2 regions of the Pseudoalteromonas sp. AWH4_217 genome follow, and region 1 is predicted to be linked to the other one. Evidence: predicted binding sites of a transcription regulator. Region 1 holds the regulator's gene; the other holds the start of a gene.
What was found. Region 1 encodes LexA, which represses DNA repair genes until DNA is damaged. Its sites were predicted from a motif close to TACTGTATNNNNATACAGTA; they were not measured.

Region 1 (3,311 bases):
GCATGTTGACTATAGTCACAATGACATTAATTGCACCCATGATGGAACTAACACCCATAATATGAACAGCAAAGACAAATAATGCGGTGTTATCGTTACTATAAGTCGTGGAGAGTGGCGCATAGAATGTCCACCCGAATGCAGGGCCGCCGCCTTCCATAAACAACGATGCGAGCAGAATAAGAAAAGCAAATGGCAAGATCCAAAAGCTCCAGTTATTCATGCGTGGCAGTGCCATATCGGGTGCACCTATCATCATAGGTACCATCCAGTTTGCTAGGCCTGTAAAGGCAGGCATAACAGCACCAAACACCATGATCAAACCATGCACTGTGGTCATTTGATTAAAAAAGTGTGGATCAACAAGCTGTAACCCTGGCTGGAACAATTCAGCCCGAATGACCATAGCCATACCGCCGCCGATTAGGAACATCAGTAAAGAAAAGAGTAAATACAAAGAGCCTATATCTTTATGGTTAGTCGTAAAAAGCCAACGCTTAATTCCGGTTGCCGGGCCGTGGTGACCATGGTCATGCTCTTGCTCAAGAGCAGCCTGCTGTGTACTCGAAGTCATTTGGCTTCCTCCTGTTTGCCGTCAAGGTAGGCTTGTATTTGACTAGGTTGGATGACTTCCCCGGTATCATTCCCCCAGCTATTTCTTTTAAAAGTGATAACTCCCGCAACTTCTTTTAACGATAGTTGCTTCGCAAACGCTTGCATTGCTGTGCCAGGACGCCCTTCCATAATAATTTCAATATGTGCCTGTAAATCCCCGGTTACCATAGCGCTCCCCTTTAATGCAGGAAACACACCTTGCAGACCGAGCCCTGTAGGTTGATGACACGCCGCACAATAGGCCATGTAAACACGTTCCCCTGTAGCCATAAGCTCTTCTTTACTAAGCGTTTGGTCAAGTAAGGCAGCCTCTTGCTCAGCAGCAAGTGCTCTTTGTGCTTTTTCATTGGCAAGCCATTCCTGAAACTCTGCTTCAGGTTTGGCTTCTACAACGACAGGCATGAACCCATGATCTTTACCGCACAACTCAGCACACTGACCACGATAGGTACCGGGCTCATTCACATTAGTCCAGGCCTCGTTAATAAACCCCGGGTTTGCGTCCTTTTTAACTGCAAAATCAGGTACCCACCAAGAATGAATTACATCATCAGAGGTCAATAAGAAACGTACTTTCTTGCCTGTAGGAATGACCAGAGGTTTATCAACCTCAAGCAAATAATTTTCTGTTTTGCTCTGCATATTATCAATCTGCGCTCTCGGCGTAGACATAAGAGAATAGAAGTCCACATCATGGCCTAAGTACTCATAGTGCCACTTCCATTGTGAGCCAGTTACTTTAATGGTTAGGTCGGCCTTATCGGTATCTTCCATCGCAATTAATGTTTTTGTTGCAGGCACCGCCATTGCAACCAAAATTAAAAACGGAATAGCAGTCCAGAGGATCTCGACTTTAGTGCTTTCGTGAAATTGCGCAGGTTCGGCACCTTTAGAGCGTCGATGATGGATCAGAGCCCAAAACATGACGGAGAAGACAATCAGCCCAATCACACAGCAGATCCAGAATATGGTCATGTGTAATTGATATACCTGATTGCTAATGTCAGTAACACCGGTACGCATGTTGTAGTCACTTGCGAACGTGAACGTACTGACAAGTAAACACATCGCAATTGTGATGAGTTTGGCTATTTTCATTAGACGTCTCCCTCAATTGCTTCAAGTGTGAGAAGCAACGGTTCTTATTATCGGATGACTGTCATTTCACTTGGGTTATCCCATGAGTACTGCACGACCATTTAACAACTAGTCAAAATTTAACCGTTTAGCAAGTTTTTATCTGACGCTGATTTTGATTTCTATGGGAGGGAAATATTTGAAAAATAGCTGTTTGTTAGGATTCACTCATACGCTGCAGCACTTAGGATGGCTGAGTATAAGTGTTTACAAGACGTAAAATTCGCCCGACTTGCGTTGCGCCGGGCGGGAGGAAATATTTAAATATCACTGCGAATCACGCCGACGGCCAGGCCCTCGATAGAGAAGTTCTGTTGTTCCAGATCCACTTCAATAGGAGAGAAATCTTCATTTTCAGCATGTAAGTATACTTTCTTACCTAACTTCTCAAAACGCTTAACTGTTACATCTTCCTCAACCCGAGCAACGACAACCTGTCCGTTATTCACAACCTGAGTACGGTGTACTGCCAATAGATCTCCATCCATAATTCCAATGTTCTTCATACTCATACCATTGACTCTTAATAAGTAGTCTGCGGCAGGATGAAACATAGCAGGGTCGACTGAACAATGACTTTCAATATGTTCTTGTGCAAGTATCGGCTCGCCTGCGGCAACTCGACCGATTAAAGGCAAACCCAGTTGCTCAGGCTCGTCCTCAACTAAGCGAATGCCTCGACTTGCACCTGGTACCATTTCGATTACGCCTTTTTTGGCCAATGCTTTCAAGTGCTCTTCTGCAGCATTTGCACTGCGAAACCCAAGCGAATCCGCGATCTCTGCTCGAGTCGGCGGCATGCCAGTATCCTTAATGAAAACTTTTATAAGTTCAAAAACTTGCTCTTGTCGTTTTGTAAGTGGTCGCATATAACTGGTTTTCCATACAGTGCATTTACTGTGAGTATATACAGTTATCATTTTTTCGCAACGGTTAATCGTCTCTAACCTGAAAACGAAGTTTAGTCACACATTTAAATCTGTTTGCTATTAGATACAACCCTATTCTTCGTTCATTGTGCGCCGTCAATGATTCAGCTGCCACCCTGAACGAGCAACGTTTGCAACAACAACTCCTCCGTCATCCCGCACCCGATGCGGGAGCTGTTTAAACCGGTTTTTCAGTGCTGAGTAGGTTTGCTCCGGTGTATTTGTCATGCCTACGAAATAGCCTTGCAGCAGTGGCTTCAGGCTCACCCTGCTCTGCCACACCTCCAACAACTCCGTCGTCATCCCACACTGGATACGGGATCCATTTAAACCAGCTTTTCAGTGCTGAGTAGGTTTGTTTCAGTGTACTTGTTGTATGGGCGGTGTGGTCTGTTAGCAAATCCCGCATCAAGTGCGCTAGTGTAGACCTGTTTGAATGGAGAAATGTCGGTGTTCTCAACTAAAAAACCTTTAGGCTAAAACGCAAAAAAGCCCGACTCTTTCGAATCGGGTTTTGATGTACAAGGAGGTACGAATGTCGATGAGATTCATGGATGAATTAAGTGCAAAGTACAATGACAGCGAGCAACGCGAGTGCATTTACTTTGCGCAAGGTGAAATAAGCCATTC
Region 2 (3,311 bases), on a different contig from region 1:
CCAACCACGATGCAACGCTATGCCAGCCAGTTGACACTCAATCAGGTGCATAGCCTGGAAATCGCCAACAACCCGCCGTTTGTACTCGGCCACATTGCATGTTCAGACACCCCAGAGTCCAGGCAGTTCCTTAAAACCGTCAATGAAGCACTGAGTCATTTGTACCAACAAGAGGACTTTTTAGCGCTGCACCTGCGTTACTTACCAAACGCAGAAAGAGCTTATTTCAGGAAGCAAATCGAACAGCAGATAGCCAAAGCGCTGGGTTATTATCAGATGACACAAAATAATATCGACATTAAAAAAGAGCAGCCTGAGCCGCTCCTGGAGATGAACAAACAACACTGAGTCTATGCTAAAATGCGACCTTTCCTTTTAGCTTGGCAAGCATGTTGACACCTATCCCGTTAACCCGCAAAAGCGCGTCCATATCCTGAAAATCACCCGCTTCCTCTCGTGAGCGAATAATGGCTTCGGCTTTTTTCTGGCCAATACCAGGTAAGCGTATCAACTCCTCAACGGTGGCACGGTTTACATTTACCACAGCATCAGCAACTTGCTGTGTCTGTGCAGGCGCTTGCTCTGGTTGAGCCATAACCGGAAGTGCGGCGGACAATGCCAATGTAGCTAAAAGTGTTTTGATATTCATAATCAGATCCCTCAAGTTTAGATTCCATTTCTTTGTGCGTTCACATCAATGTATATGCACAGTTAAAATAAAGTAAACATCATCAATTATGTCAAAATTATGTCTGCGTTTTTCAGTTGCTTTTTTTTCATACAGAACTAAAAATAGCAACTCAACCTCTGAACGAACACGAACTTTTTGCTGGCGGCCTAGTCGTAATATGGCTGTACAAGTTGAGCAGCCCACATTCTCAGAGTTCAGGTATTTATGCCAGCAACTAAAGAATGTAAATGAAGGATGCCTAGGTACAGATGGGCCATACTAATGCATAATAGTGCTTTATCAGTTGTAATTATTAACGAGACAAGTTACTGTATATAAAAACAGTGTTCGTGGAGAGTGATCATGGCGGTTATCGTAAAGTATGTGGTAGAAAGAAATGGAGTAGAGCGTATGACATTTACCAGCAAAAAAGAGGCTGATGCTTATGATAAAATGCTGGATGTTGCAGAAGCGCTTGAAGGCATGTTAGAGAAAGTGGACGTTCCGCTTAGTGAGCAGCAAGTTGAATCGCTGGCACTTGAAATTGCCAAACAAAAAGACGACTTTATGGCTATTCTAAAAGGCACTAAAGTGCCGTCAAAGAAAGACAACGAAGAAAAGCCAGCCGGTAAAAAAGGTGACGATGATAAGGTCACGGCAATCAAACAAGCCTGATACCAAATGACTTAATTAGGTCACAAAAAAAGCCAGTTTTCTCACAGAATACTGGCTTTTTAAATTCAGTTGAATTTATTTAAGCACGGTCGCAACGGCATCTGCAAAGTAATCGATGTTATCTTTGCTTACACCTGCAACGTTTACGCGGCTCGAGCCGACAATGTAAATTGAATACTCTTCGCGTAGTCTGTCAATTTGTGCTTTATCTATACCAAGGAATGAGAACATACCATTTTGGCACTCAATGAAAGAGAAGTCCTGCGCTGTGCCTTTTGCATTCAGGTTGTCTTTGATCAAGCTGCGTAGACCGTTAATTCGATCACGCATTTCAGCCAGTTCCTGGTGCCATTCCTGAGTCAATTCCTCACTGCCCAGGATGGTATTCACAATGTCTGCACCATGTGCCGGCGGCATAGAGTAAATACTACGCACAACACTCAGTAACACTGAGTTAGACACATCCGCAACCGCAGCATCTTTAGCGATAAATGAACAAGCCCCAATACGCTCACGGTATAAACCAAAATTCTTAGAACATGAAGAGCAGATTAACAGCTCGTCAACGGTTGCAGCCAACAGGCGTAGTCCCTGCGCATCTTCTTCCAGACCACTGCCAAAGCCTTGGTAGGCGATATCAATCAGTGGTGTAAAGCCCACGTCTTTGGCCAGCTCTGCAACTGTCTTCCATTGTTCTGCGTTTAAATCCATCCCACTTGGGTTATGACAACACGCATGAAGCAGTACTACATCACCTTTCGGTACTTGCTTCAGTGCATCTATCATTTCATCGAACAATAACCCTTTGTTCTCATAATCATAATATGGATACTCTTTAACCTGTAAGCCGGCTGCCTCAAACAAGCTAATATGGTTTGCCCAGGTAGGAGTTGTCACCCATACCGTGGCATTGGTATTACAACGCTTGATAAATTCAGCCGCAACGCGCAAAGCACCTGTGCCGCCCGGCGCCTGCGCTGTTCTGACACGATTAGCCAGCAATGCAGGGTGATCATTACCCAGTAGCAACTTTTCCATTTTATCGCAGTAATCCAGGTTACCCGCTAAACCAATGTAAGATTTAGTTGTTTCATTCTCCAGACGAAACGCTTCAGCCTTTTTTACCGCCTTCAGAACCGGGGTATGACCCTGCTCGTCTTTGTACACCCCAACCCCTAGGTCAATCTTATTCGGGTTAGTATCTTTTTTATAGGCGGCCATCAGGCCCAGGATTGGATCCGTCGGAAGTGGTTTTAGTTCTGAAAACATGGTTCTCTCTTTTCCTAATTAACGTAAACGAGGTTTTCTGGCTCGTTTGTCACGGGGTTAACTCTGGGCTCATATTAACATAAGTTGTAATGAAGACGAGCCTGCTTAGCGTGGAAGATACTCAATCGCACGAAGACAAGCGGCAACTAAAACTGCCAGTTTGTATTCATCAAAGCACTCTTGCTCAAAAGCTTCTGCATCAATGATCCCAAGGCACCGGCCTTGCGTGTCTAATAATGGCAAACACACCTCAGCCTGCACTTTTGGATCGCAGGTGTAATACTCACCGCCATTGGCGACATAATCTGGAATGTTATTGATCACTCGAGCTTTTTCAGACAAAAAGGTTTGAATATTATTTGACGTTGCTGCAAAAGCGTCTGTAATCGGGAACAGAGGTCGACTTGGTGCACCATAGTAAGCCAGCTTCAGTAGCTGCTGTAAACCATCGGCCTCCCTGGCTTGATAAATACCGAACCAGTCGACTCCTGTGGCCGTTTTAACGTATTCAGCTATTGCCTGTAATCGGGATAAATTGTGCTCACTTTCGCGATTTTGGCTGACATATTGCGCAAGTAGAAAAGGCGCTTCCTGCAAATGGCCAAACAGGCTGCAACTACCTCCCTCGCCCAGTTCAGGGATTTGATACGACCATATTGCATCAAAGGTATGGGTTTCAATATACGCATCCAGCTCC

Region 2: ACXAH1_RS07895 (YebG family protein) is a predicted target of LexA. The motif match lies at 998-1,017, and genes of this name have one in related genera.

Annotation. Positions count from the first base shown of each region.
Region 1 covers NZ_JBSWYM010000023.1:200-3,510, reverse strand. The annotation lists gene ctaD (cytochrome c oxidase subunit I) at 1-574, opposite strand, end outside; gene coxB (cytochrome c oxidase subunit II) at 571-1,683, opposite strand; gene lexA (transcriptional repressor LexA) at 2,013-2,621, opposite strand; gene ACXAH1_RS21340 (hypothetical protein) at 2,778-2,963, opposite strand; gene ACXAH1_RS21335 (hypothetical protein) at 3,217-3,311, shown strand, end outside.
Region 2 covers NZ_JBSWYM010000005.1:237,599-240,909, reverse strand. The annotation lists gene ACXAH1_RS07905 (hypothetical protein) at 1-348, shown strand, start outside; gene ACXAH1_RS07900 (ComEA family DNA-binding protein) at 356-649, opposite strand; gene ACXAH1_RS07895 (YebG family protein) at 1,034-1,345, shown strand; gene ACXAH1_RS07890 (amino acid aminotransferase) at 1,421-2,614, opposite strand; gene ACXAH1_RS07885 (GAF domain-containing protein) at 2,720-3,311, opposite strand, start outside.